3 regions of the Streptomyces sp. NPDC005374 genome follow, and region 1 is predicted to be linked to each of the others. Evidence: riboswitches for the same ligand, from Rfam matches in the RefSeq annotation. Region 1 holds a riboswitch; each other region holds the start of a gene.
What was found. A riboswitch is a leader RNA that binds a small molecule or an ion and turns the genes downstream of it on or off. The one in region 1 is predicted to bind S-adenosylmethionine.
Positions count from the first base shown of each region.

Region 2: another riboswitch for S-adenosylmethionine. It lies ahead of ACFYRX_RS31760 (aminotransferase class V-fold PLP-dependent enzyme); the one in region 1 lies ahead of thrC (threonine synthase).
Region 3: another riboswitch for S-adenosylmethionine. It lies ahead of ACFYRX_RS22525 (amino acid ABC transporter permease); the one in region 1 lies ahead of thrC (threonine synthase).

Region 1 is NZ_JBIAKA010000022.1:175-10,021, forward strand. It holds gene ACFYRX_RS40030 (cold-shock protein) at 136-342, opposite strand; gene ACFYRX_RS40035 (MoaD/ThiS family protein) at 785-1,060, opposite strand; gene thrC (threonine synthase) at 1,121-2,404, opposite strand; SAM riboswitch class I at 2,420-2,578, opposite strand; gene ACFYRX_RS40045 (glucosyl-3-phosphoglycerate synthase) at 2,727-3,671, shown strand; gene ACFYRX_RS40050 (trehalose-6-phosphate synthase) at 3,755-5,146, shown strand; gene otsB (trehalose-phosphatase) at 5,143-5,970, shown strand; gene ACFYRX_RS40060 (DUF3263 domain-containing protein) at 6,069-6,302, opposite strand; gene ACFYRX_RS40065 (extracellular solute-binding protein) at 6,336-7,544, opposite strand; gene ACFYRX_RS40070 (ROK family protein) at 7,714-8,658, shown strand; gene nagA (N-acetylglucosamine-6-phosphate deacetylase) at 8,658-9,847, shown strand, end outside.
Region 2 is NZ_JBIAKA010000014.1:51,373-61,219, reverse strand. It holds gene ACFYRX_RS31775 (Rieske 2Fe-2S domain-containing protein) at 1-134, shown strand, start outside; gene ACFYRX_RS31770 (cytochrome bc complex cytochrome b subunit) at 131-1,768, shown strand; gene trpD (anthranilate phosphoribosyltransferase) at 1,888-2,952, shown strand; SAM riboswitch class IV at 3,025-3,141, shown strand; gene ACFYRX_RS31760 (aminotransferase class V-fold PLP-dependent enzyme) at 3,264-4,625, shown strand; gene ACFYRX_RS31755 (PQQ-binding-like beta-propeller repeat protein) at 4,694-6,850, shown strand; gene ACFYRX_RS31750 (Lrp/AsnC family transcriptional regulator) at 6,851-7,132, opposite strand; gene ACFYRX_RS31745 (rhomboid family intramembrane serine protease) at 7,176-7,958, opposite strand; gene ACFYRX_RS31740 (hypothetical protein) at 8,123-8,362, shown strand; gene ACFYRX_RS31735 (NYN domain-containing protein) at 8,397-9,743, shown strand.
Region 3 is NZ_JBIAKA010000008.1:359,890-369,736, forward strand. It holds gene ACFYRX_RS22510 (IlvD/Edd family dehydratase) at 1-821, shown strand, start outside; gene ACFYRX_RS22515 (putative leader peptide) at 944-1,066, shown strand; gene ACFYRX_RS22520 (glutathione S-transferase C-terminal domain-containing protein) at 1,198-2,064, shown strand; SAM riboswitch class IV at 2,147-2,256, shown strand; gene ACFYRX_RS22525 (amino acid ABC transporter permease) at 2,594-3,577, shown strand; gene ACFYRX_RS22530 (amino acid ABC transporter ATP-binding protein) at 3,574-4,353, shown strand; gene ACFYRX_RS22535 (transporter substrate-binding domain-containing protein) at 4,403-5,425, shown strand; gene ACFYRX_RS22540 (GNAT family N-acetyltransferase) at 5,523-6,254, shown strand; gene ACFYRX_RS22545 (putative leader peptide) at 6,251-6,397, shown strand; gene ACFYRX_RS22550 (LLM class flavin-dependent oxidoreductase) at 6,479-7,663, shown strand; gene ACFYRX_RS22555 (NtaA/DmoA family FMN-dependent monooxygenase) at 7,827-9,203, shown strand; gene ACFYRX_RS22560 (LLM class flavin-dependent oxidoreductase) at 9,200-9,847, shown strand, end outside.

The DNA.
Region 1 (9,847 bases):
CGCGGGGAACTGCGCAAAAACGCCCGCCCCCACCGAACCCGCGCATGCCGAAGGGCCCGTACCCATGACTCCCCAGGGGTACGAGCCCTCCGATTGAAGAACGAAGAACGACGCTGTTGTTACCCGGCGCGTGCTTCAGCCAGTCGCGAGACGAACCATGTCCGCCTGCGGCCCCTTCTGACCTTGCGAGATCTCGAACTCGACCCGCTGGCCCTCTTCAAGGGTGCGGTAGCCGTCCATCTGAATCGCGCTGTAGTGGACGAATACATCCGCACCACCGTCGACCGCGATGAAGCCGTACCCCTTCTCCGCGTTGAACCACTTGACGGTGCCCTGAGCCATGCCTAACTCCCCTATTACTGGCCCTTGCACGGATCCGCACTTCGCGGATCCGGGTCAGACCTCACCCCCCACATGGTTGGGGGCGTGCGCCGGAACGCGTCGACCGCGGCTGAATGTATCTGTCCAACTGCCGTCTGCAACAGGTCAATCGGACGAGAATTCTGGACGGAAGGGGTCCGGAATGTAGCGAGAATTCGCCTGAATTCGGGGCAAGTCGGGCCCCATAAAGGACGCATAACGCACATAAGGCGCACACAGTTTGGCTACTTCTCATCGCCTGTGAAGCAAGAACTCATATGCGTGCGGCATGAAGAGAGCCGCAGCTTCCCCAACTGTACCGTGCTCAACCATAGAGAATTGCCCCCTCCGCTTCTTAGCGGAGGGGGCAATCGGATGAACACTCGGTAATTGACATTACCGACGGTAATGACCGGTCATACGGTCACCCTCCGGCAACCGCCGGAATGATGGAGACACCGGCCCCGTCGGGCGTCGCCGTCTCCAGCCCCTGCTCGAACCGCACGTCGTCGTCGTTCACGTACACGTTGACGAACCGCCGCAGCTTGCCCTGGTCGTCCAGAACGCGGGCCGCGATGCCGGTGTGGTTCTTCTCCAGGTCCGTGATGACCTCGGCGAGGGTCGCACCCTCGGCCTGCACCTCGGCCTGCCCGCCGGTGTAGGTACGCAGGATGGTGGGGATACGGACGGAAACGCTCATGCTCTAGACCTCCGGTCAGGTGGCGCACCCAGGGGCGCGGGGAACTACGCGACTACGCGACTACGCGAGACCAGCCTCGCGGAACGAATCCAGGTTGGGACGGATCGTGGCGGTGAGACCCGTACCCGCCACCGCGTCCAGCGTCTTCAGACCGTCACCGGTGTTCAGCACGACGGTCGTCAGCGAGGGATCCAGCACACCGCTCTCGATGAGCTTCTTCGTGACACCGACGGTCACGCCACCGGCGGTCTCCGCGAAGATCCCCTCGGTCCGCGCGAGCAGCTTGATCGCGTCCACGATCTGCTCGTCGTTCACGTCCTCCACCGCACCGCCGGTACGACGCGCGATGTCCAGCACGTACGGGCCGTCCGCCGGGTTCCCGATCGCCAGCGACTTGGCGATGGTGTTCGGCTTCTGCGGCCGTACGACGTCGTGCCCCGCCTTGTACGCCACGGACACCGGCGAGCACCCCTCGGCCTGCGCGCCGAAGATCTTGTACGGCCTGTCCTCGACGAGCCCGAGCTTGATCAGCTCCTGGAGCCCCTTGTCGATCTTCGTGAGCTGCGAGCCGGAAGCGATGGGAACGACAAGCTGGTCGGGCAGCCGCCAGCCGAGCTGCTCGCAGATCTCGTACGCCAGGGTCTTGGAGCCCTCCGCGTAGTACGGCCGCAGGTTGACGTTGACGAAGCCCCAGCCCTCACCGGCCGGGTCGCCGATCAGCTCGGAGCAGAAGCGGTTCACGTCGTCGTAGTTGCCCTCGATGCCGACGAGCTCGCCGCCGTAGATCGCGGCCATGACGACCTTGCCCTGCTCCAGGTCGTGCGGGATGAACACGCAGGAACGGAAGCCGGCCCGCGCCGCGGCGGCGCCGACCGCGCCGGCGAGGTTGCCGGTGGAGGAGCAGGAGAGCGTGGTGAAGCCGAAGGCGCGAGCGGCCTCGATGGCCTGCGCGACGACGCGGTCCTTGAAGGAGTGCGTCGGGTTGCCGGAGTCGTCCTTGATGTACAGGCCGCCGGTGACGCCGAGCTCGCGGGCGAGGTTGTCGGCCTTGACGAGGTGGGTCCAGCCGGGGTTGATGTTGGGCTTGTCCGCCACGTCCGCGGGGACGGGCAGCAGCGGGGCGTACCGCCAGATGTTCGCGGGGCCCGCCTCGATCTGCTTGCGGAGCTCCTCGGTTTCGTAGGCCGAGAAGTCGTACGCGATCTCGAGCGGGCCGAAACACTCCTCGCAGGCGAAGACCGGGCCGAGCGGCACGCGGTGACCGCACTCGCGGCAGCTGAGCGCCGCGGCGGGACCGAGGTCTACGGTGGTTTCGGTGGTGCTTGCAACAGTCTGCGCAGCCATGGAGGCGAGGCCCTTTCCTCATCTTCCTCACGACGCACTTCGCCGTGAGACGGATTTGGCACCTTCCCGAATCGGGAGCCTCGCGAAAACGATCGTCAGCGATCGCTACGAGAACCGACTGGAGGGTTGCCGGGGCTTCATCGGGCCGTATCCCTCTGCCCCTCTGGATGAGCGGTATGAAGTTGTGAACGGGGAGCCACCCTGGACATGCGATGGTCATCCGCGTTGTTCAAGACTGTAACCGACGGCCTGGACAGTTGAGAGAGACGTCCGAACCGCGAGATGGATCACACGTAGATCACACGCAGAGGAGCCGCGCACTGTGCTGAACGAAGTCGAGCGCTGGCTGGCCACCCGTTCCTGGTCCGTGACCGATCGCCCGCTCCACAGGATCATGGCGGCGAAACGGGGCACGGGCCGCACGGTCAGCGTTGTTCTGCCCGCGCTCAACGAGGAGGAGACGGTCGGTGACATCGTCTCCGTGATCCGTCACGACCTCATGCAGCAGGTCCCGCTGGTCGACGAGATCGTCGTGGTCGACTCGGGATCCACCGACCGCACCTCGGAAGTGGCGGCCGCCGCGGGCGCGAGGGTCGTCCACCGCGACGACATCCTCCCGCGCATCCCGGCCGTGCCCGGCAAGGGCGAGGTCCTGTGGCGCTCCCTCCTCGCCACCAGCGGGGACATCGTCTGCTTCATCGACGCCGACCTGAAGGAGTTCTCCTCGGACTTCGTCTCCGGCATCGTCGGCCCGCTGCTCACCGACCCCGAGGTCGACCTGGTCAAGGGCATGTACGACCGCCCCCTGGGCGGCGCCGCGGGCCAGGGCGGCCGGGTCACCGAGCTCATGGCGCGCCCGCTGCTGAACATGCACTGGCCGCAGCTGGCCGGTTTCGTGCAGCCGCTGGGCGGCGAGTACGCGGCCCGCCGCAGCCTCCTTGAGCAGCTCCCGTTCCCCGTCGGCTACGGCGTCGAGCTGGGCATGCTGGTCGACGCCCTGCACCTGGTGGGCCTGGACGCCCTCGCCCAGGTCGACGTGGGTGTGCGCAAGCACCGCCACCAGGACGGCCAGGCCCTGGGGAGGATGTCCGCCGCGATCTACCGCACCGCCCAGCTCCGGTTGGCCCGCGGCCACATGATCCGGCCCTCCCTCACCCAGTTCGAGCGGGGCCGGGACGGCTTCGAGCCGCGTACGTACTCCGTGGACACGGAGGAACGGCCGCCGATGGTGGAGATCGCGGAGTACGCGAAGCGGAAGGTCGCGTGACCGGAGCACGCGTTCCGTATACGGCTCCCCACTGAGCGCAACCGTACGTTTGAGCGGTTCCGGACCGGGCTAGGTTGAGGCGTATGGCTTCCACGCACGGCGCTGCTCACCAGGTGCTGGTCGCGTCCAATCGCGGCCCGGTCTCTTACGAAGTGGGCGAGGACGGCTCGCTGAACGCCAAACGGGGCGGCGGCGGGCTCGTCTCCGGTCTGTCGGCGATCGGACCGGACGCCGGCGCGCTGTGGGTGTGCTCGGCGCTGTCCGACGGCGACCGCGAGGCGGTACGGCAGGGGGTCGGCGAGGACGACGTCCGGATGCTCGCGATCCCGGCCGACGTGCACGCCGACGCGTACAACGGCATCGCGAACTCGGTGCTGTGGTTCGTCCACCACCTGCTCTACCAGACCCCGCTGGAGCCGGTCTTCGACGCGGAGTTCCGTCGGCAGTGGGCGTCGTACGAGACGTACAACCGCGCCTTCGCGGAGGCGCTCGCCGAGGAGGCGGCGCAGGGGGCCGCGGTCCTGGTGCAGGACTACCACCTGTGTCTGGTGCCGGGGATGCTGCGGGAGCTGCGCCCCGACCTGCGCATCGCCCACTTCTCGCACACGCCGTGGGCGCCGGTGGACTACTTCCGGATGCTGCCGGACGACATCGCGTCCCAGGTCCTGCGGGGCATGCTGGGCGCCGACCGGCTCGGTTTCCTCACCCGCCGCTGGGCGGACGCCTTCACGGCCTGCGCCACGGAGTTCACGGGCGGCCTCGGCGACACGGAGATCGGCGTGCACGGCCTGGGCGCGGACGCGGACTTCCTGCGCGAGCGGTCGCACCGGCGTGACGTGAACGAGCGGATGGCGGCGCTGCGCGAGGAGATCGGCGAGGGCCGCAGGACGATCGTGCGGGTGGACCGGACCGAGCTGTCGAAGAACATCGTGCGGGGCATGCTGGCGTACCGGCGGCTGCTGGAGTCGCGGCCCGAGTGGCGTGAGCGGGTCGTGCACGTGGCCTTCGCGTACCCCTCCCGCCAGGACCTCGCGGTGTACCGGGACTACACGGCGGAGGTGCAGCGGCTGGCGGACGAGATCAACGACGCTTTCGGCACGCCCGGCTGGACCCCGGTCGTACTGCACGTCAAGGACGACTTCGCGCGCTCCCTCGCCGCGTACCGGTTGGCGGACGTGGCGCTGGTCAACCCGATCCGGGACGGCATGAACCTGGTCGCGAAGGAGGTGCCGGTGGTCTCCGACGAGGGGTGCGCGCTGGTGCTGTCGCGGGAGGCGGGGGCGTACGAGGAACTGGGTGACGACGCGATCGTGGTCAACCCGTACGACGTGGAGCAGACGGCGACGGCTCTGCACGAGGCCCTGACGATGCCGTCGGGTGAGCGGGCCGAACGCGCGAAGAGGCTGGCCGCGGCGGCGACGGCACTGCCGCCGGCGCAGTGGTTCCTGGACCAGTTGAACGCACTGAACGGATGAGCATGAGCCTGCCGACGCCCAGCACCGCCGCCGGCCGGGACGGCCTCCGGGCCCTCCTCGCGGACCCCGGCAGGGCGGTGATCGGCCTGGACTTCGACGGAACGCTGGCGCCGATCGTCGCGGACCCGGAGCAGGCGCGGGCCCACCCGGAGGCGGTCGCGGCCCTGGCCGCCCTGGCCCCGAAGGTGGCGTCCGTCGCGGTGATCACCGGCCGCCCGGCCGAGGTCGCGGTCCGCTACGGCGGCTTCGCGGACGTTCCCGGACTGGAGCACCTGACCGTGCTCGGCCACTACGGCGCGGAGCGCTGGGACGCGGCGACGGGCAAGGTCACGGCCCCGGAACCGCACCCGGGCGTGGCCGCGGTCCGCGCCGCACTGCCGTCCCTCCTCGACGGCACCGGCGCGTGGATCGAGGAGAAGGGCGGCCGGGCGGTGGCCGTCCACACCCGCCGGGCCCCTGACCCCCAGGCGACCTTCGACACCCTCCGCGCCCCCCTCACCGCGCTGGCCACCGAGCACGGCCTGATCGTCGAGCCCGGCCGCCTGGTCCTGGAACTCCGTCCCCCCGGCATGGACAAGGGAGTGGCACTCCTGGCCCACGTCCACGACCTGTCCGCCGCCTCCGTCCTCTACGCCGGCGACGACCTGGGCGACCTCCCGGCCTTCACCGCGGTCGACGCCCTCCGCACAACCGGCACCCCGGGCCTCCTGGTCTGCAGCGGCAGCGACGAGGTGCCAGAACTGAGCAACCGCGCGGACCTGGTGGTGAAGGGCCCGGAGGGCGTGGTGGCCCTACTGAGCACCCTGGTGGAACACCTCGGGTGAATTCAGCCCCTCCGGCGTTTGAGGAGCGGGGGTCCAGGGGGCAGAGCCCCCTGGAAGCGGACGGGACGGGTAGGGGCGGCGGGGGCGAGAAAAAGCCCCTACCGCTCCGACCGCCGAGACTCCCGCACCCGCCGCAGCCGATTAACCGTCACCGGATCAAAGGCCAGAGCCCGCGCATCATCCAGCAACGCGTTCAGCAGCTGGTAGTAGCGAACCGGCGCCAACCCCAGCTCCTCCCGTATCGCCCGCTCCTTCGCCCCGGGCCCGGCAAATCCACGACGCTCCAGCGCGAGAACGTCCCGCTCCCTACGGCCCAGCTCCGGATGCTCCATGCCGAAAACCGTAGCCCTCGCCACTGACAGCGACTACTCCGCGTTCTGCGCGGTCAGCTGCAGCGCCCGCAGCACCCCGGCAGGATCCCCGTCCGCCCTCACCGCGGACCCGATCCGCTTCTTGACGTCCGCGCTGACCGAGGCCCAGGACGTCTTGCCGACCGGAGGCAGTTCGGAGTCGGGCAGGGCATCGAGGAAGGGCTTGAGGTCGGCGTCCCGGGAGTCCCCGCTCATGACCGAGGACGCGGAGTTGGTCACCGGCAGCAGGTCGTACTCCCGCGAGAACGCGAGCACGTTCTTCTCGCTGTAGACGAAGTCGAGGAAGTCCCCCACCTGTTCGGCGTGCCCGTTCTTCTTGAAGGCCATCATCCAGTCGGCCACGCCCATGGCGTTCTTGGTCTGCCCCTCGACGCCGGGCATCGGCACCATCCCGAACTTCACCCCCTTCGCGGCGGCGATCTTCATCAGCGCGGGGTGCCCGTCGAGCATCCCGACGTCCCCGGCGGCAAACGCCGAGAACGCGGTGGCCCGGTTCAGGTTCCCGGGCGCGACGGGACCGGTCAGCCCCTTGCCGACGAGGTCGTCCTTGAGCCAGGTCAGCGTCGCGAGGTTCTCCGTGGAGTCGATGCCGTACGTCCCGACGGAGTTGACGTACCCGCCGCCTCCGCTCAGCAGCCACTGCATGGTCTCGGCCTGCGCCTCCTCGGGCCCGAGGGGCAGCGCGTACGGGTACTTCACCCCGTCCGCCTTGAGCGCCTCGGCGTCGGCGGCGAGCTGCTTCCACGTCTTCGGCGGGGTGAGCCCGGCGTCGGCGAAGAGGGTCTTGTTGTAGAAGAGCAGCCGGGTGGAGGCGGCGAACGGCATCCCGTACTGGATCCCGTTGATCTGCCCCGCGGAGCCGAGCTGCCCGGCGAAGTCGGCCTGCTCCCGGATCCCGATCAGGTCGTCGGCCTTGTACAGCAGTCCCTTGTCGGCGTAGTCGGCGTACGCGCCGATCTGTGCCATGTCGGGCGCCTTCCCGGCGTCGACGAGCTCCTTGACCTTACTGTCGACGTCGGTCCAGGAGTACACGCTGACGTCGATCTTCACGCCGGAGTGCTTGGCCTCGTACTCCTTGACGAGGTCGTCCCAGTACTTCTGCGAGCTGTTGGCCGGGCCGTCGCCATAGTCGGCGGCGACCAGCTTCAGCGTCACCTCGTCCGGCCCGCCGCCCAGTCCGCAGCCGCCCAGAACCGCCGTCATGCCCAGTGCGGACACCGCCGCGATCGTTTCCGTCCTACGCCGCCGCACCGACAACCGCCCCACACTCACGTTCGAAAACTTTCGAAAAGTCATACATATCTCCGCCCTCAGGTCTACACCACGTAAGTGGACTAGACCTCTTGCGGGTCGAAGGGTCACACTGTTCCTCGTGAGACATGTCATCGCCCTGGACGTGGGCGGCACCGGGATGAAAGCGGCCCTGATCGGCGCGGACGGCGCTCTGCTGCACCGGGCGCGCCGCGCGACCGGCCGTGAGCGAGGCCCCGACGCGGTCGTCGACGGCATCCTCGACTTCGCCGCCGAACTGCGCGCCCACGGCGCCGAGCATCTCGGTGCTCCCGCGCTCGCGGCCGGCGTCGCCGTCCCCGGCATCGTCGACGAGGACCAGGGCACCGCGGTCTACGCCGCCAACCTGGGCTGGCGCGACCTCCCCCTGCGCGCACTGCTCGCCGACCGCCTCGACGGCATCCCCGTCGCCCTCGGCCACGACGTCCGCACCGGCGGCCTGGCGGAGGGCCGTATCGGCGCGGGCAAGGGCGCCGACCGCTTCCTCTTCGTCCCCCTGGGCACCGGCATCGCGGGCGCGATCGGCATCGCGGGCCGGGTCGAGGCGGGCGCCCACGGTTTCGCGGGCGAGATCGGCCACATCGTCGTACGCCCGGACGGCCTGCCCTGCCCGTGCGGTCAGCGCGGCTGCCTGGAGCGGTACGCGTCCGCAGCCGCGGTCAGCGGGGCCTGGGCCTCGGTCACCGGGAACCCTGAGGCGGACGCGGCGGACTGCGCCAAGGCGGTGGACGCCGAGGACCCGAAAGCGCGGCAGGTCTGGCAGGACGCCGTGGCCGCCCTGGCGGACGGCCTGGTCACCGCCCTCACCCTCCTGGACCCCCGCACCCTGATCATCGGCGGAGGCCTCGCGGAGGCGGGAGAAACCCTGTTCACACCACTACGGGAAGCGGTCCGGCAACGGATCACCTTCCAGAAGCCACCGACCATCGTCCCAGCGGCCCTGGGCGACACGGCCGGCTGCCTGGGCGCCGGCCTCCTGGCCTGGGATCTCCTAAACAAGACCGACGGTACGGAGGTAACTCCCTGATGGCACCCCACTCAGGGGCGCGGGGAACTGCGCGACCAGCCACAACGAACCCGCACCCCGCGACGGCCGGAACCCCCCTGGTGCTCTCCGGTGCCAACGTGGTCCTGCCCACGGGGACGGTCAGGAACGGCCAAGTTGTCATCGACGGCACGCGCATCACCGGCGCCGCACCAGAGAACTCCCACCTGACCGACGTCTCCGGTCACTGGCTCGTCCCAGGCTTCGTGGACCTCCACAACCACGGCGGCGGAGGAGCCTCGTTCACATCGGGCACCCCCGAAGAGATCCTCAAGGGAATCCACACCCACCGCCTCCACGGCACCACCACCCTCGTCGCCTCCACCGTGACCGGCGACATGGACTTCCTCGCCCAACGCGCCGGCCTGCTGAGCGAACTCGCCGAACAGGGCGACATCGCCGCGATCCACTTCGAGGGCCCCTTCATCTCCCCCTGCCGCAAGGGCGCCCACGCGGAGAAACTCCTGCGCGACCCCGACCCGGCGGAGGTCCGCAAGCTGATCGACGCGGCGCGCGGGCAGGCCGGGATGGTCACGCTCGCCACCGAACTCCCCGGCGGCATCGACTCCGTACGGCTCCTCGCCGAGCACGGCGTCATCGCGGCGATCGGGCACACGGACGCGACCTACGAGCAGACCGTGGAGGCCATCGCCGCGGGCGCGACCGTCGCCACGCATCTCTTCAACGCGATGCCGCCCCTCGGCCACCGCGACCCCGGCCCCATCACCGCCCTCCTGGAGGACGAGCGGATCACGGTCGAGCTCATCAACGACGGCACGCATCTGCACCCGGCGGCACTGCAACTGGCGTTCCATCACGCGCGTTCCGAGAGGGTCGCGTTCATCACGGACGCCATGGACGCGGCGGGCTTCGGGGACGGCCGTTACATGCTCGGTCCGCTGGAGGTCGAGGTCAGCGAAGGCGTCGCCCGCCTGGTCGAGGGCGGCTCGATCGCGGGCTCCACTCTCACCCTGGACCGCGCCTTCAAGCGGGCGGTGACCGTCGACCGGCTCCCGGTGGAGGAGGTCGTCGCCGCGATCTCCGCCAACCCGGCCCGGCTGCTGGGCATGGCCGACCGGATCGGCTCGCTGGAGCCCGGCAAGGACGCCGACCTGGTCCTCCTGGACCATCAATTCGACCTCAAGGGAGTCATGCGCCGGGGTGAATGGGT
Region 2 (9,847 bases), on a different contig from region 1:
GCGCCCGGGTGATCTTCGGCCCCGCCGGTCACGCCCTGCCGCAGCTGCGGATCGGCGTGAACGAGGAGGGCTACCTTCAAGCGCTCGGCGACTTCGAAGAGCCCGTCGGCCCTGCATTCTGGGAGCGCGGATGAGCACTACGACCTCCACCGACTCGCGCTCGCGCGAGAAGGCCCCGGCCGGCGAGCGCGTCGCCGACTGGGCCGACGGACGGCTCGGGATCTACTCCCTCGCCAAGTCCAACATGCGCAAGATCTTCCCCGACCACTGGTCGTTCATGCTGGGCGAGATCTGCATGTACAGCTTCATCATCATCATCCTCACGGGTGTGTACCTGACGCTGTTCTTCCACCCGTCGATGAACGAGGTGGAGTACCACGGCAGCTACGTCCCGCTGCAGGGACAGCTGATGTCCGAGGCGTTCAACTCGACCATGCACATCTCCTTCGATGTGCGCGGTGGTCTGCTGATCCGGCAGATCCACCACTGGGCGGCGCTGATCTTCCTCGCCGGCATGTTCGTGCACATGATGCGGGTGTTCTTCACGGGCGCGTTCCGCAAGCCGCGTGAGGTCAACTGGCTGTTCGGCTTCCTGCTGTTCGTCCTCGGCATGTTCACCGGCTTCACCGGTTACTCGCTCCCGGACGACCTGCTCTCCGGCACCGGTGTCCGCTTCATGGAGGGCGCGGTCCTGTCCGTGCCGATCGTCGGCACGTACCTGTCGTTCTTCCTGTTCGGCGGCGAGTTCCCGGGCGGCGACTTCGTGGCCCGCTTCTACTCGATCCACGTCCTGCTGCTGCCGGGCATCATGCTCGGCCTGATGGTGGCGCACCTGATCCTGGTCTTCTACCACAAGCACACGCAGTTCGCGGGCCCCGGCAAGACCAACAACAACGTGGTCGGCATGCCGCTGCTGCCGGTCTACATGGCCAAGGCCGGAGGCTTCTTCTTCCTGGTCTTCGGTGTCATCGCGGCCATCGCGGCGATCGCCTCCATCAACCCGATCTGGGCGATGGGCCCCTACCGTCCCGACCAGGTGTCCACGGGCGCCCAGCCGGACTGGTACATGGGCTTCTCCGAGGGCCTGATCCGTGTCATGCCGGGCTGGGAGATCAACTTCTGGGGTCACACGCTGGTCCTGGGCGTGTTCATCCCGCTGGTCATCTTCCCGCTGGTCCTGGTCGCGATCGCGGTCTACCCGTTCATCGAGTCCTGGGTCACCGGCGACAAGCGCGAGCACCACATCCTGGACCGCCCGCGCAACGCCCCGACGCGTACGGCCTTCGGTGTCGCGTGGATCACCTGGTACCTGGTGCTGCTGATCGGTGGTGGAAACGACCTCTGGGCCACCCACTTCCACCTGTCGATCAACGCCATCACCTGGTTCGTCCGGGTCGCGTTCTTCGTCGCCCCGGTCCTCGCGTTCATCGCCACCAAGCGGATCTGCCTCGGCCTCCAGCGCCGCGACAAGGACAAGGTGCTGCACGGCCGCGAGTCCGGCATCATCAAGCGCCTGCCGCACGGTGAGTTCGTCGAGGTCCACGAGCCGCTCAGCCAGGAGCAGCTGCACACGCTCACGGCGCACGAGCAGTACGAGCCGGCCGCGATCGGCGCCACGGTCGACGAGAACGGCGTCGAGCGCAAGGTGAAGGGTTCCGAGAAGCTGCGCGCCAAGCTGAGCGAGGCGTACTACGGCGAGGAAGCCCAGATCGCCAAGCCGACCGTCGAGGAGTACAAGGAGATCACGAGCGGCCACGGCCACCACTGATCGCTGCCCTCGCCACACGAGGCAGAAGGGCCCCGTCCGAACACCGGACGGGGCCCTTCGCCGTGCACCGGGCTGGATAGGGTGGGGGCAGACTTCCCCACGACATCTGGAGCGGCCCCATGAGCGCTGTGACCCCCGCTGGAGGCGACACCGCGGCGGGCCGTTCCTGGCCCGCCCTCCTCAACGGCCTGCTGGACGGCCGTGATCTGTCCGCCGACGACACCGCCTGGGCGATGGACCTGATCATGCGTGGCGAGGCGACGGACGCGCAGATCGCCGGGTTCGCCGTGGCGCTGCGCGCCAAGGGCGAGACCGTCGAGGAGATCACCGGGCTGGTCCGGACGATGTACGAGCACGCGAACGTCATCGAGGTGCCGGGCCGGACGGTCGACATCGTCGGCACCGGCGGCGACGGCGCGAAGACGGTGAACATCTCCACGATGTCGTCGATCGTCATCGCCGGCACCGGCGCGAAGGTCGTCAAGCACGGCAACCGGGCCGCCTCCTCGGCGTCCGGCGCCTCGGACGTCCTGGAGAAGCTCGGCGTCAATCTGGAGCTGACGCCGAAGCGGGTGGCCGAGGTGGCGGAAGAGGCCGGGATCACTTTCTGCTTCGCGATCAAGTTCCATCCGGCGTTGCGTCATGTGGCCGCCGCACGCGGGCAGTTGGGGATCCGGACCACCTTCAACGCGCTGGGTCCGCTGACCAACCCGGCCAGGGTGAAGGCTCAGGCCGTGGGAGTCGCCGACCCCCGTCTGGCACCGCTCATCGCCGGTGTCCTGGCCGAGCGTGGCAACTCCTCCCTCGTCTTCCGCGGCGACGACGGCTTCGACGAGCTGACCACCACGTCCACGTCCCGGGTGTGGATCGTGCGCGACGGCAAGGTCACCGAGGAGAGCTTCGACCCGCGGGACGTCGGCCTCGAACTGGTCCCGGTGGAGGCGCTGCGGGGCGCGGACCCCTCCTACAACGCCGACGTGGCGCTGCGGCTGCTGGACGGCGAGACGGGGCCCGTGCGGGACGCCGTACTCCTGAACTCGGCGGCCGCGCTGGTGGCTCTGGATCCCGGTACCGGGACGCTGGCCGAGCAGTTGCGGGCCGGGATGGACAGGGCCGCGGAGTCGATCGACTCGGGTGCGGCCAAGCGGACGCTGGAGCGTTGGGTGGCCGCGAGCAACGCGTAGCAGGGCGTCGCGGTCCCGTAGTCCGGACACGGGTTGCGGGACCGCGATCAGTTCCCGTACGTTTCTGTACCAGGTCATGAGTGACAGTCATGAGGCCCCGGCCGACTGTCCGGCAACCCTCCGTCCGTGGCGGGGTGCCCCGGGTGAAGACCAGGCCGTAGGCAGTGAGGTCTACGGCAAGCGCGGGCCCCTCTCGACACCAGGGGTCCTGGTCGTTCGAGGGAGTCTTCCGTGAGCAATCGAATGCGATAGGGCCGCGAGCCCCGCTTCCGCGCACCCATCTCACCTTTCTCTTGTCACGGGAGTTCCCCATGTCCGTCTCCACCGCTGCCTCCGTCCAGACCATTTGTGCCCAGCTGCCCGTTCTGGGTCGGGATGTCACCGTCCCGCTCGTCACGGGCGGCGTGGTCACCTACGCGGCGCTCGACTACGCGGCCAGCGCCCCGGCCCTCCAGCGCGTCTGGGACGACGTGGCGGCCTACGCGCCCTACTACGGCAGCGTCCACCGCGGTGCCGGCTACCTCTCCCAGCTGTCGACCGACCTCTTCGAGAACGCCCGTAAGACCGTCGCCGAGTTCCTCGACTGCCGCGACGACGACCAGCTGGTCTTCACCCGGTCGACCACCGACTCGCTCAACCTCCTCGCCGCCGCCCTGCCCGCTGACTGCCAGGTCTTCGTCTTCGAGACCGAGCACCACGCGAGCCTGCTGCCCTGGCAGGACGCCCGCGTCAGCTACCTCGACGCCCCGCGCACCCCGCGACAGGCCGTCGAGACCCTGCAGAAGGCCCTCGCCGCCCGTGACCCCCAAGGCCCGGCCCTGGTCTGCGTCACCGGCGCCTCCAACGTCACCGGCGAGCTGTGGCCGGTCCGCGAACTGGCCGCCGCCGCCCACGCGCACGGCGCCCGGATCGTCCTCGACGCCGCCCAGCTCGCCCCGCACCACCCCGTGAGCGTCCGTGACCTCGACGTCGACTGGATCGCCTTCTCCGGCCACAAGCTCTACGCCCCCTTCGGCTCCGGAGTCCTCGCCGGCCGCGCCGACTGGTTGAAGGCCGCCGACCCCTACCTCGCGGGCGGCGGCGCCAGCCGCAAGGTCACCCGGCGCGAGGACGGGGGAGTGGACGTGGAGTGGCACGAGAGCGCCGCCCGCCACGAGGCCGGGTCCCCGAACGTCATCGGCGCCTACTCCATCGCGTCGGCCTGCAAGGCGCTCACCGAGGCCGGCTTCGACAGCCTGGTGGCCCGCGAGCAGTACCTGATCTCCAAGGTTCGTGAAGGACTGGAAGAGGTCCCCGAGGTCCGCGTGCTGTCCCTCTTCGGCGACGACGCCCCCCGCGTCGGCGTGATCTCCTTCGTCGTCGAGGGCTGGAACAGCTCCCACTTCGCCGCCGCCCTGTCCGCCGAGTACGGCATCGGCGTCCGCGACGGCCTCTTCTGCGCCCACCCCCTCCTGCGCACCCTCCTCGGCAGCGACCCGCAGGCCCAGGGTGAGTGCGGGGCCCCCGAGGCGGCGCCCGGCGAGAAGTCCCTCAACGCGATCCGGGTGAGCTTCGGCGCGGGCACGCCCGACGAGCACGTGGAGCGGTTCGTGCAGGCCGTGAAGGAACTGGTCGCGGACGGTGCGAAGTGGACGTACCGCACCGAGGACGGCCGCTGCGTCCCGGCCGTCTGACGTACTGACGTCCGGCGCGCGTATACGCTCCCCCTCGGCAGCCGTACGGAATGCAGGGGGAGCCTGGGGTGCAGGAGCTGCGCGAGACGGACCCGCGGACCATCGGGCCCTACGAGGTCCTGGGCAGACTCGGGTCCGGCGGCATGGGCGAGGTGTATCTCGCCGAGGCGCGGGGCGGGCTGCGGCTGGCCGTGAAGGTCGTACGGGCCGAGCACGCCGAGGACCGCACCTTCCGCGCCCGGTTCCGGCACGAGGTGCGGGCCGCGCAGACCGTCGGCGGGGCGGGCACGTACACCGCGCGGGTCGTGGACGCGGACACCGAGGCCGCGCGGCCGTGGATGGCCACCGAGTTCGTGCAGGGCCCCAACCTGCGGGACGCGGTGCTCGACCGGGGACCGCTGCCCGCGGACGCGGTACGGCTGCTGGCGGCCGCGCTCGCCGAGGCGCTCGCCGCGATCCACGCCAAGGGGCTGGTCCACCGGGACCTCAAGCCCTCCAACATCCTGCTCTCGCCGGACGGGCCGCGGGTCATCGACTTCGGGATCGTGCGGGCCCTGGAGGGCACCGCGCTGACCCGGACCGGCGTGGTCGTCGGCTCGGTCGGCTATCTCTCGCCCGAGCAGATCCGCAACGGCGCCCAGGTGGTGCCGGCCAGTGACGTCTTCTCCCTGGGCGCGGTCCTCGCGTACGCGTCCGGCGGGAAGGAACCGTTCGGCGAGGGGCAGGACTCGGTCGTTCTGCTGCGGATCCTGACCGGCGACGTCGACCTGTCCGCCGTACCGGAGGAACAGCTGCAGTTGGTGGAGTCCTGCCTGCGGGACGATCCCGGCGCGCGGCCGACGACCACGGAACTGGTCGCGGCCGCGGGGCACACCGCGGGATCCCTGCGCGAGGAACTGCGGGCGGGGTGGTGGTACGCCCCCGGTGCCGTGAAGGAGCCCGAGGCCGCTCAGGGCGGTGCGCGCTGGGTTCCCGGGCACGACTCGGGGGAGCGGGAGAGCCGGGTCGAGTACGTGGCGCCCGTGACCGTCACGGACGTTCCCGCGGTCACCCACGTCTCGCCGACGCCCGTCCCGCCGTCCCGGCGCCGGCTGCTGCGGGCCGTGGCGGGCGGTGCCGGGGTCGTGGCGGCCGGTGGCGTGGGCGGGTGGCTGTGGCTGCGGGACTCGTCGGACTCCGTCGAGGGCGGGGCGGGCGCGGCCGGTGCGGGGATCTCGAAGGGCACGCCCGCGACGGGCTGGCAGTACAAGGTCCAGGGGCTCGGCGGGCGGCGCGGCCCCTGCGCCGCGCTCTCGCCGGACGGCACGCGGGTGTACGTCGGCGGCGCGGACCGCTCACTGCACGCGCTGGACCTGGACGGGCGGACCGTGTGGCACACCGCGCTGGGCACCGAGACCATGTCCCCGCTCGCCACCACCCAGGGCGTGTACTGCCTGCTGGAGGACGACCAGGAGGGCGCCTCCAAGTTGTGCGCGCTCGGCAGGGGCGGCAAGGTCCGCTGGACCAGGGCGTTCGCTGCGAACAGCCAGTACCTGGTCACCGCCGGGCAACTCATCCTGGTGTCCTACGGCAACGGTTCGGACGCGGGCGGGGTGCGGGCCTACGCCCCCGACGGCAGCGTGCGCTGGTCCACGCCGACCGGCCCGGCGCCCACCAGCGAGCCCATGGTGGCGGACGGGGTGGTGTACGTCGGCACGTTCGGGGACCAGGTGCAGGCGCTGGACGCGAAGACCGGTGAGCGACTGTGGGCCACGAAGGCCGGACTCGACACGGGGCGGCCCGCACTGGTCGGCGGCACCCTGATGGTCGGATCCGGCGGCGAGCAGATGCTGCACGGCCTCAGCCGCACGGGCAAGCTGCTGTGGGACTCGAACAACAACAAGGTGTACGGCAGCCGCTACTTCACCTGCGTGCCCTTCGGCAGCCTGGGCGTCACCGCGTCCGACTACGAACTGGTCGCCCTGGACCCCGCCGACGGATCGACGGCGTGGTCCTTCCAGTTCACCGACGAGGGCAGCCAGTACTGCAACCCGACGGTCGCCGGCGACACCGTCTACGTACGCCGCGGCTCGACGCTCTACGGGATCGACCGCAAGGGCAGGCAGACCTGGCACAGGCGCGTCGAGGGCGGGGCGTCCGTCGGGACCCAGAGCCCGGTCGTCCGGGGCGGCCGCGTGTACGTCGCGACCGCCGACGGCATCACCGTGCTCGCGCTCGACTCCTAGTCAGCCGTCGAGGCCGATCGCGAACGCGGCCTCCAGGTCGTGCTGGGAGTACGTGCGGAACGCCACGTGGGTGTCCGTGCCCTCCACGCCCGGGATCTTGCTGATGCTGCCGGGGATGACCTCCGCGAGGTCCTCGTGCTGCTTCACCCGGACCATCGCGATCAGGTCATAGGTGCCCGTGACGGAGAAGACCTCGCTCACGGAGTCCAGTGCGGCGATCCGCTCCGCGATCTCGGGGATCCGGTCCACGCTGGTCTTGATGAGGACGATCGCGGTGATCACGGCTGGTTCTCTCCCTCGGGGGGCTGGTGGCAGGGCCCTCACCCTACTCGCGGTCCAGCCGGCCCTGTTTTTCTGCCGGGGGTCCGGCCCGCCGCGAAGCGGCCGACGCGTGCCGCGTCCCCCGGGAAGACACAGCAGTGGTACGGCCGAATCGCACCCAGGCGAAGACCAGGCCCAGGCCGAAGCCCACCAGGTGGGCCAGATAGGCCACCCCGGGGCCGTCGGAGGCCCGGCCCGCCGCCAGCCATTGCAGGGTCACCCAGAAGGGCAGGACGACCCAGGCGGGGAAGCGCAGCGGGAGGAAGAAGAGGAACGGCAGGAGACTGGTCACCCGGGCCCCGGGGAACAGGTACAGGAACGCTCCGAGGATCGCGGAGATCGCCCCGGAGGCGCCGACCAGGGACTGCTCGGAGCCGGCGTTGGCGGCCGCGTAGCCGACGAGCGCGAGATAGCCGCAGCCGAGGTAGAAGAGGAGGAACTGCGCCCGGCCCATCCGTTCCTCGGTCATCACCCCGAAGACGTACAGGAAGAGCATGTTGCCCAGCAGGTGCACCCAGCTGCCGTGGATGAACAGGGCGGTGGCCGGGGTGAGGGCGGCGCCGGGGGAGCCCTGGAAGAGCTCGGCGGGGACCACGCCCCAGCGGTGGAAGTAGGCCTGCTGGGCGGCCAGGAGCGCGTCGCCGGAGCCGTACGACGGATTGAGGCCCGAGGCGGGGCCGGCCAGGAAGATCAGGCAGCACAGGGCGATCAGGCCGTAGGTGACCGGTGCCGGCCCCCACAGCGACCCGCTTGCTCCACCGACTGTCACCCTCCGGTTGCTGATCATGAACACAGAGCATGACGTAACGGGACGCAACCGAACAGACCGCCTCGCCGCCGTGGACGCCCGAGCGGCGAGTACCCGCCAGGCCTTAGGGTTACGAGCCACACACCGGGGACCCCGGTGTGGCGCGGACAATAGAAGGCCTAGAAGGAAAGAGCACAGCCACGATGACGGTTCCTCTCCCGACCGCCTCGACGCGGTGGCGCTGCACCCTCTGCGGCAACCTCACGCGCTTCGACGTGACCCGCTCGTCGAAGATGGTCGAGTACGTCCACCTCGACCTGGCCGGAGAACCGAAGGTCGAGGAGCGCGAGGTGGTCAGTGAGACCATCGAGTCGGTGCGGTGCCGCTGGTGCAACGCCGTGGATCAGGTCGAACTCGTGGACAGGCCGGGCGCCGACTCCTGAGCGGAGCGGCCCCGCGGGCATTGGGGTGTGAAGGATGGTGGAGACCACAGGCGGGGAGCCGGGCGACGGCGCCGCCGCCGAGGTGCTCGACCGTCCGCTGCCCGACGGTGTGCGGCGCAGGGTCGTGCACATCGTCTCGGAGGGTTTCGGCGGGCTGACCGTCGGTGAACTGCCCGCGCAGCTGCGGCAGTACGCCCGCTTCACGCCGAACCGGCGGGCCAAGTTCGCGGGCAACGCGATGGCGGCCGCGCTGGAGACCGATCCGCTGTTCCGTCAGCGCATCGGGGAGAAGCTCAGAGAGGTCCAGCCGGAACTGGCCGGAGCTCTCGACTCCGGTGCGCCGCCCCCGGCCGCGGATCCGCTCGACGTGGCGGCCGCGGCCTATGTTCTCCGGCCGGCCGGCTGGGTCAAGCTGGTAGCCGCGGCCGGCGAGGAGGCCCAGCGGGCGGATGCCGAGCGGGCCGACGAGGAGAGCCGCGCCGAGCTGGAGCGGCTGCGCGAGGAGCTCACGGCCGCCCGCGGCCAGACGCGGGCCGAGACCGAGCGGCTGCGCACCGAGCTGGAGTCCGCCAAGAAGGAAGCCGAATCGCTTCACCGCAAGCTCCGCGCGGCACTCAGTGACGTCAAGCGGGGCGAGGCGGCCCTGCGCAAGCTGCAGGCCGAGACGGAGGCCGCCCGCACCGAGGCGCAGGTCCAGGTGTCCGCCGCCGAGAGCGAGAGCCGGCGTCTCAAGAGCCGCCTCGGGGAGGCGGAGACCGCGCTGGAGGCCACGCGCCGGGCGGCACGGGAGGGGCGCAGCGTCGAGGACATGCGTGTGCGGCTGCTGCTCGACACCGTCCTGGACGCGGCCCAGGGGCTGCGGCGGGAACTGGCGTTGCCGCCCGTCTCCGTACGGCCCGCCGAGACCGTCGACGCGGTCGAACCGGGCCGTATGACCCCGAAGGACATCGCCGCGCGGGCGCTGTCCGAGAACGACCCCGCGATCCTGGACCAGCTGCTCGCCCTGCCTCAGGCGCACTTGGTGGTCGACGGCTACAACGTCACCAAGACCGGCTATCCGCAGATGCCGCTGGAGAAGCAGCGCCTCAGGCTCCTCGGTCAGCTCTCGCAGCTCGCGGCGCAGACCGGGGCGGAGGTGACCTGTGTCTTCGACGGGGCCGAGCTGGTCGCGCCGGTGCTGCTCGCGCCGCCGCGCGGGGTGCGGGTGCTGTTCTCCAAGCCGGGTGTCACCGCCGACGAGTTGATCCGTCAGCTGGTGCGCGCCGAGCCGCCGGGGCGGCCGGTGATCGTCGCCTCGACCGACCGCGAGGTCGCCGACGGCATCGCCAAGGTGGGCGCGCGGCCGGTCGCTTCCGCGGTGCTGTTGAAGCGCCTTTCCTGACACGGGAGTTCCGGGGGGTTTCGCCCTGGTCTGCCGCTCCGCGTCCGTGCCGGTCGCGTGGACTGACCTGTCTTTCTGCTGGGGGTCCGGGGGTTATCCCCCGG
Region 3 (9,847 bases), on a different contig from region 1:
CCGTCCTGGTCGACCTCCAGCCCGCCGGACGCTTCCTCATGGAGGACTTCCACCGGGCCGGCGGTCTGCTCGCCGTGCTCCGCGAGGTCGCCGACCTCCTGGACCCCGAGGCGCTGACCGTCACCGGAAAACCGCTGGTGGACCATCTCGACGACGCCCCGATCTGGGACACCGAGGTGATCAGGACCCGGGCCCGGCCCCTGGTCGAGGAGGGCGGCATCGCCGTCCTGCGCGGCAGCCTCGCCCCCGACGGCGCCCTGATCAAACCCGCGGCGGCCTCACCGCACCTGCTGCGCCACCGGGGCCGGGCGGTCGTCTTCGACAGCATCGAGGACTTCCACGCCCGCGTCGACGACCCGGACCTGGACGTCGACGCAGACTCCGTCCTGGTGCTGCGCGGCTGCGGCCCCAAGGGCTACCCGGGCATGCCCGAGGTGGCCAACATGCCGCTCCCCACCAAGCTGTTGGAGCAGGGCGTGCGGGACATGGTCCGCGTCTGCGACGGCCGGATGAGCGGCACCGCGTACGGCACCGTCGTACTGCACGTGGCACCGGAAGCGGCGGCGGGCGGGCCCCTCGCGCTCGTACGGACCGGAGACGTCATCAGCCTCGACGTTGAGGCCCGCCGCATCGACCTGGAGGTGCCCGCCGAAGAACTCGCCGCGCGCACCCCGAACGCGGCCACCGTGGAGGGCTTCGCCGACCCGCGGCGGGGCTGGGAGCGGCTCTACGTCGACCACGTCCAACAGGCCGACACCGGCGCGGACCTGGACTTCCTCCTCGGCTCCAGCGGCTCGGAGGTCAGCCGCGAGTCGCACTGACCAGGGGGGCGATCGGCGGCACAGCCTGCCCGCGCACTGCCCGCCCACTGGACGCCCTCTTGACGTGTGCCCGTGGCAGATCGACACTCCAGATGGGAATCCTAGTGAACAGGTAGGGAAACATGGGGCGCCTTGAACCGGCCGTCGGCCGAGTGAGCCGTACGTCTCGGCCGTCGCCTCTTCTGACCTCCCGCCGGCACATCGATCTGCAGCGGGTCTGCAGCGCGATCAGGCCCCTGGGCTGAGCCCGGCCGCTCCCACCGTTCCGTACCCGGACCGCACGCCCTTGCCGTCGCGCACAGGGACGGCTGCCTGTTCCCGCCCGACGACGCTTCCGCCGCGCGTACGTCTGCGCACCGACATCCCGGGGAGACTCATGACCGTCACACCGCTCGCCCACGTCCCCACCACCCACCCGGCCCCCGCGTTTCGCGGCCGGATCGGCCAGGACGCGCGCAGTGGGCACTACGCCGTGCCGCTCCGCTACCGGCTCCATGTGGCCGCGGCCTGCGCCGACGGCCTGCGCATCGCCGTCGTGCACAGTCTGCTCGGTCTCGACGACGTCTGTCCCGTGACCTTCCTCGACCCGGTCCCCGACTGTCCCGACGGCGGGCACTCCGCGTTGCGCCCGCTCTACGAGGCCAGTGCGCACCGGTACACCGGCGCGGCCGTCGCGCCGGTGCTCAGCGACGCCTGGTCGGGGCGGATCGTCAGCACCCACGCCGCCGACATCACCCGCGACCTCGCCCAGCACTTCGGCGCCGGCCGGCCGGCGTTGTACCCGTGCGGGGCGGAGTCGGAGACCGAGGCCGTCGAGCGGATGTGCGCCGGCATCGAGCGGTCCGCCCAGCACGCCGGGTCCGCGGGCGGCGACGAGGCCGAGCGTGCCGCCGCGCTGGAGCAACTGCTGGACTCCCTGAGCTCGTTGGAGCGCTGGCTCATCGGACGCAAGTACCTGATCCGGGATCACGTCACCGCCGCCGACGTCGAGTTGTGGGTCACCCTGGTCCAACTCGACACCGTGCACCGCGACCACCTGGACGCCGCCGCGGTGCAGCGCATCGCCGACCACCCGACCCTGTGGGCCTACGCGCGCCGCCTCGCCGCACACCCGGCCTTCGGCACCCACCTCGACCTCGACGGCATCGCCCGCCGGCACCACGCCCACTGCCAGGGCCTGGAGGCCGCCGGAGCCGCCGTGCAGATCCTGGACTGGGCGTCGCACACCGGCCGCACGTCCTGACCTTTCAACTGATGGACCTGTTTCACCTGTTGGACCGGTATTGACATTCCTTCGGGCATTTGTCTTAACTACGGCTCAGAACGGTCATGAGTGTCAGCGACAAGCCCTGGCTTGCTGACCGGCAACCCTCGCTCCGCGGTGGGGTGCCCCAGGTGACGACCGGACCGGATCACTTTTCGGTAAGCGCGAGGGCCCAAGGGGCCGGAAGAACACGGTGACGGACATGTACGCAGCCTCCAGGACGGCCCCGCGCCGCGCCCAGAGCTGCGTACAGCCGTACACCGACGTGCTCGTGGCCGACCGGAGCGTCGATCTGCTCCGCGTCAGCAGCGCACTGTGTACCGCACCGGGCCGTGCCCGCTGTCGGGGCTGACGTTTCTCCTCTCCAGCCCCCGCGTTCCTGACGAACGCCGCGCTCGCGGTGTGCCGTCACCCGCCCAGCCCCGGTGCCCGTGCGTTCGCGTCCTACCGCCGTAGTACGCAGAGCCCGCCGTGCCCCCGGGGAACACCGACTCCGCCGGAGCCCCTCATGAGTGAGCCCCCAGGCGCCGCCGTGTCCGTCACCGAGGCACCGCCGCAAGCCGACACCCCGTCACAACCACTCGCCGCACAGCGGGTTCTGCCGCTCCGGCGGCCGGGACGCTGGATCGCCACCGCCGTCGTCCTGGTCCTGGCGGCGCAGTTCGTCCACGGTCTGGCGACCAACCCCTTCTACCAGTGGGACCGGTTCGGCTACTGGTTCCTGCGGCCGACCGTCCTCGACGGGCTCCTCATCACCCTCGAAGTCACCGCCTACAGCGCGGTGTTGGGGCTCCTGGGCGGAGTCCTGCTCGCTCTGGCCAGGCTCTCCAGGAGCCCGGTGCTGCGGGCGGTGAGCTGGACCTACGTCTGGGCGCTGCGCTCGATCCCCCTGATCGTGCTCCTGCTGTTCCTCTACAACTTCTCCGCCCTGTACCGGACGTTGAGCGTCGGCGTCCCCTTCGGGCCGGCCTTCTTCACCTTCGACGAGTCCCGGCTCGCCACCGACATGGTCATCGCGGTGATCGGCCTCAGCCTCAACGAGGCGGCGTACGCGGCCGAAGTCGTCCGCGGCGGCATCCTCTCCGTCGACCAGGGCCAGCACGAAGCGGCCGCCGCGCTCGGCCTGCCCAAGGGCTACCAGTTCCGCAGGATCGTCTTCCCGCAGGCGCTGCGCTCCATCACCCCGAACTACGTCAACCAGCTCATCGGCCTCATCAAGAGCACCTCGCTGGTCTTCTACGTCTCCCTGCTCGACCTGTTCGGCACCGTGCAGTCCATGGGCTCCACCTACCCCGGCGACATCGTGCCGCTGCTGCTGGTGGCCACCGTCTGGTACCTGATCCTGACCAGCGCCGTCTCCGTCGTCCAGTTCTACGTCGAGCGGTACTACGCCCGGGGCGCCACGCGCTCCCTGCCACCGACCCCGCTCCAGAAACTGCGGGCCGCCGTCACCGGTCTCGGGGCCCGCATCCGCAGGGAGACCGCCGTATGACCGTCACCGACATCACGCCCGTCGCGCTCGAAGTGCACGGCGTGCACAAGTGGTACGGCGCCCACCGCGTCCTGGACGGCGTCGACCTCACCGTGCGCCCCGGCGAGGTCACCGTGATCATCGGCCCGTCCGGCTCCGGGAAGTCCACCCTGCTGCGGGTCATCAACCACCTGGAGAAACCGGAGATCGGCCACGTCAGCGTCAACGACGAGCTGATCGGCGTCCGTCGGCAGGGCGACCGCCTCAAGGAGCTCAGCGAGCGCGCGATACTGACCCAGCGCAGCCGCATCGGATTCGTCTTCCAGAACTTCAACCTCTTCCCGCACCTGACCGTGCTCGACAACGTGGCAGCCGCCCCCGTGGCGACCGGGAAGCTCACCAAGGCGGCGGCCCAGGAACTGGCCCGCGAACTCCTCGACAGGGTCGGCCTCGCCGACAAGGCCACCGCCTACCCGCGCCAGTTGTCGGGCGGCCAGCAGCAACGCGTGGCCATCGCCCGGGCCCTCGCCCTGCGCCCCGGTGTGATCCTCTTCGACGAGCCGACCTCCGCCCTCGACCCCGAACTCGTCGGTGAGGTCCTCGCCGTCATCAAGGACCTGGCGACCAGCGGCACCACTCTCGTCATCGTCACCCACGAGATCGGCTTCGCCCGCGAGATCGCCGACCGGGTCGTCTTCATCGACGGCGGCCGCATCGTCGAGCAGGGCCCGCCCTCCGAGGTCCTCGACAAGCCACGGCACGAGAGGACCCGGGACTTCCTGAGCAAGGTCCTCTGAACCCCGTTCGCCCCCATCATCCCTTTCGGCCCAACTCCTAAGGACAGCCATGCCCCTTCACCCCTCCCGGCGCAGTCTGATACGCGGCATCACCGCGGCGACCGCCGTCGCCACCCTTGCCGGCGGGCTCGCCGCCTGCGGCGGTGACAGCGACGCCGCCACCCGGACGACCGACAGCGCCGGCACGGTCACCGTGGGCCAGATTTCCAACGGTGCCGCCAAGGAGACCGCCCTCAAGGTCGCCGAGGTCAAGTCCATCAGCGCCGAACTGCCCGACGCGGTCAAGAAGAGCGGCAAGCTCGTCATCGGCTCCGGCACCCTCCCCTCCGGCGCCCCGCCACTCGGCTACATAGGCAGCGACCAGAAGACCGTCACCGGCTCCGAGCCCGACCTGGCCCGCCTGGTCGCCGCCGTCCTCGGCCTCAAGCCCGAGGTCAAGCAGTTCACCTGGGAGAACCTCTTCGTCGGCATCGACAGCGGCAAGGTGAACGTCGGCTTCTCCAACATCACCGACACCGAGGAACGCAAGAAGAAGTACGAGTTCGCCTCCTACCGCAAGGACGACCTCGCCTTCGAGACGCTCAAGAGCGCGAAGTGGAGCTTCGACGGCGACTACGAGGCGCTCGCGGGCCAGACCGTCTCGGTCGGCGCCGGCACCAACCAGGAGCGGATCCTGCTGGAGTGGCAGAGCAAGCTGAAGAAAGAGGGCAAGAAGCTGACCATCAAGTACTTCCAGGACAGTGCCAGCCTCTATCTCGCCCTCAACAGCGGCAAGATCGACGCCTACTTCGGCCCCAGCCCGAACCTCTCCTACCACGCGACCCAGACCGCGAGCACGCCCAGCCCGACCAAGATCGCCGGTCAGTTCTCCGGTGCCGGAGAAACACTCCAGGGCCTGATCGCCGCGACCGCGAAGAAGGACAGCGGCCTCGCCAAGCCCCTCGCCGACGCGATCAACTACCTGATCGACAACGGCCAGTACGCCAAGTGGCTCGCCGCGTGGAACCTCTCCAACGACGCCGTCACCAAGTCGGAGGTCAACCCGCCCGGGCTGCCGCTCGACAACTCCTGACTCCCCGCCGAACAGCCCGGCCGACCCGCACGTCCATCGAGAAGGGGACTCCGCCTCAGTGGTTCAGCAGACCGAAGTCCGCAGCGGCGGAGCCCCCTTGGGGGACACCGCACCCGACACCACCGTCCTCGACACCACCGTCCTCGACAACGCCGTATGGGCCGCCCTCGACGGCCCGCACGCCCACCTCGCCGAACGTGTCGGCCGCGCCGCCCGCTACCCGAACGACGTCTACGCCTTCGCCGCGCTCGACGATCCCGGTGACCCTGCCGCGTGGGCCGACCTGCACACACTCGTCGGCCCGGGAACCACCGTACGGATCAAGCCCGTCGACACGGTCCCCGAAGGCTGGGAGATCGTCGGCGGGGGAGTGGGCGTGCAGCTCGTCGACACCGCGCTGCGCGCCGAACCGGCCCCCGAGGCGGTACGGCTCGGCCCCGACGACGTGCCCGAGATCCTGGACCTGGTCGCCCGCACCAGACCTGGCCCCTTCCTCCGACGGACCATCGCACTCGGCACCTACCTCGGCATCCGCGACGAGGGACGCCTGATCGCCCTCGCGGGCGAGCGGCTGCGGCCGCCCGGCTGGACCGAGATCAGCGCCGTCTGCACCGACCCGGCCCACCGCGGCCGGGGCCTGGCCACCCGGCTGGTCCGCGCGGTCGCCGCGGGCATCCGGGAGCGCGGCGACACGCCGTTCCTGCACGCGGCCGCGGACAACACGAACGCGATCCGGCTCTACGAGTCCCTCGGCTTCACCCTGCGCCGCCGCTCGCCGGTCCTCCTGGTCCGCAGCCCAGGAACATCCCGCGACGGTACGGCGTTGTGACTCACGACGAGATCCGCCGGGCGCTGTCGTGCGCCCAGAAGGAGGAGGTGACGGGCGTGCTCCGCACCCTGCGCTCCGCCCACCTCCACTCCCGGCCCCACATCGATCTCCAGCGTGTGTCCGCCGCGCTCTGTTGTTCCTGAACCGTCACCTGCCCCAGCAGCCGTGCCCCGCCCACCCGAGGGCCGGCCCTCTCGTACGGACTTCCAGGAAGGCACCCACTCGTGTCCCCTTCTTCTTCCCTGCATCTCGCCGTCGCCCTTGACGGCACCGGCTGGCACCCCGCCTCCTGGCGCGAGCCGGTGGCCCGGCCCGGTGAGCTGCTCACCGCCGGATACTGGGCCGATCTGGTCGCCGAGGCCGAGCGCGGCCTGCTCGACTTCGTCACCATCGAGGACGGCCTCGGCCCGCAGTCCTCCCACTTCTTCGAGCCGGACGAACGCACCGACCAGGTCCGCGGCCGCCTCGACGCCGTGCTCATCGCCTCCCGCATCGCCCCGCTCACCCGGCACATCGGCCTGGTCCCGACCGCGGTGGTCACCCACACGGAGCCCTTCCACATCTCCAAGGCCATCGCGACCCTCGACTATGTCAGCACCGGCCGGGCCGGGCTGCGCGTCCAGATCACCGCGCGCCCGAACGAGGCCGCGCACTTCGGCCGCCGCACCATCCCCCCGATCGAGGACTACGACAGCCCGGTCGTCACCGACCTCTTCGACGAGGCCGCCGACCACGTGGAGGCCATACGCCGCCTCTGGGACAGCTGGGAGGACGACGCCGAGATCCGCGACGCCGCCACCGGCCGCTTCGTCGACCGGGACAAGCTGCACTACATCGACTTCGAGGGCAAGCACTTCAGCGTCAAGGGCCCCTCCATCACACCCCGTCCGCCGCAGGGGCAGCCCCTCGTCACCGCCCTCGGCCACCAGAGCGTCCCCTACCGGCTCATCGCCCGCCAGGCCGACGTCGGCTACATCACCCCGCACGACACCGACCAGGCCCGCGCGATCGTCGCCGAGATCCGCGCCGAGCAGGCAACGGCCGGTCGTGCCGGCGAACCCCTGCACATCTTCGGTGACCTGGTGGTCTTCCTCGACGACGACCCGGCCGAGGCCGCCGCGCGCAGGGACCGCCTCGACACGCTCGCGGGGGAGCAGTACCGCAGCGACGCCCGTATCTTCACCGGCACTCCGGCCCAACTCGCCGATCTGCTCGGCGAGTTCCAGGCGGCCGGACTCAGCGGCTTCCGGCTGCGGCCCGCGGTCCTCGGCCACGACCTCCCGGCGATCACCCGAGGTCTGGTCCCCGAACTCCAGCGCCGGGGCGCCTTCCGCACCGCGTACGAGGCCGACACCCTGCGCGGTCTCCTGGGCCTCGCCCGCCCCGCCAACCGTTACGCCACCGCCTGAGCCACTGGGCCACTGGGCCATTGAGTGGCTGAGCCACTGGCCCACTGAATCAGTGGGCCAGCCACTGGGCCATTGAGTGGCTGAGCCAGTCGTCCGCTGAGCCAGTAGTCCACTGAGCCATTGGGCCACTGGCCCTCCGAGTCGTAGGAATGGACCGCAGACCATGAGTAAGCCGCTGAAGCAGATCCACCTGGCCGCCCACTTCCCCGGCGTCAACAACACCACCGTGTGGAGCGACCCCGAGGCCGGCAGCCACATCGAGTTCAGCTCCTTCGCGCACTTCGCGCGGACCGCGGAACGCGCCAAGTTCGACTTCCTGTTCCTCGCCGAGGGCCTGCGCCTGCGTGAACAGGGCGGGAAGATCTACGACCTGGACGTCGTGGGCCGCCCGGACACCTTCACGATCCTCGCCGCGCTCGCCGCCGTCACCGAGCACCTCGGCCTGACCGGCACCATCAACTCCACCTTCAACGAGCCCTACGAGGTGGCCCGCCAGTTCGCCAGCCTCGACCACCTCTCCGGCGGCCGCTCCGCGTGGAACGTCGTCACCTCCTGGGACGCCTTCACCGGTGAGAACTTCCGCCGCGGTGGCTTCCTCCCGCAGGACGAGCGCTACTCCCGCGCCAAGGAGTTCCTCGCGACGACACACGAACTCTTCGACTCCTGGCAGGGCGACGAGATCCTCGCCGACCAGGCGTCCGGGGTGTTCCTGCGGGACGCGAAGGCCGGCTCCTTCGTCCACACCGGTCGGCACTTCGACATCCACGGCCAGTTCAACGTCCCGCGCTCACCGCAGGGCCGCCCGGTGATCTTCCAGGCCGGTGACTCCGAGGAGGGCCGCGAGTTCGCCGCCTCCGGTGCCGACGCGATCTTCAGCCGGTACGCCACCCTCGAGGAGGGCCAGGCCTTCTACACCGACGTCAAGAACCGCCTCGCCAAGTACGGCCGCCGCCACGACCAGTTGCTGATCCTGCCCGCCGCTTCCTTCGCGCTCGCGGACACCGACGCCGAGGCCGAGGAACTGGCGAGGATCGTCCGACGCCAGCAGGTCAGCGGGGCCACCGCCCTCAAGCACCTGGAGTTCGTCTGGAACCGGGACCTGTCGTCGTACGACCCCGAGGGGCCGCTGCCCGACATCGACCCGGACGTCAGCGACAACCACATCTCCAAGGGCCGCGCCCAGGTCCGCATGTACCGGGACCCGCTGGCCACCGCCCGCGAATGGCGTGAACTGGCCGCCGCCAACAACTGGTCCATCCGCGACCTGGTCATCAACACGGGCAACCGACAGAACTTCGTCGGCTCGCCGGAGACGATAGCCCGCACGATCAACGAGTACGTACAGGCCGACGCGAGCGACGGCTTCATCCTCGTCCCGCACATCACCCCCACCGGACTCGACGACTTCGCCGACAAGGTCGTCCCGCTCCTCCAGGAACAGGGCGTCTTCCGCACCGAGTACGAGGGCCCGACCCTGCGCCACCAGCTCGGCCTGGCCCACCCGGACGACCTCCGGGGCGAGCAGCGGGCGGCATCGTGAAGTTCCTCGCGATCACGCTGATCGTGCACCGCCCCGATCCGGTCACGGGCGTTCAGAAATCGACGCACGACCGCTTCCACGAGGTGCTCGACAACGCCGTGCTCGCCGAGGAGTTGGGCTTCGACGGCTTCGGCGTGGGGGAGCGGCACGAACGGCCGTTCATCTCCTCCTCGCCGACCGTCGTCCTCAGTCACATCGCCGCCCTGACCAAGCGCATCCGCCTCTTCACCGCGGTCACCACCCTGAGCCTCCTCGACCCGGTGCGTGCCTACGAGGACTACGCCACCCTCGACCATCTCTCCGAGGGCCGCCTCGACCTCATCATCGGCAAGGGCAACGGCGCCGCCCAGCGTGACCTGTTCCAGGTCACGCCCGACGACCAGTGGGACCGCAACGCCGAGAGCTACGAGGTGTTCCGGCAGATCTGGCGCCAGGACAAGGTCACCGCTCGGACCCGCTTCCGGCCCTCGCTGAAGGACGCCGAGGTGTGGCCGCGGCCGTACCAGCGTCCGGTCCGGGTCTGGCACGGCAGCGCCACCAGCAAGGAGTCGGTGGACCTGGCGGCCCGCTACGGGGACCCGCTGTTCTCGGCCAACGTCACCAACCCCATAGAGCCGTATGCCGAGTTGATCCGCCACTACCGC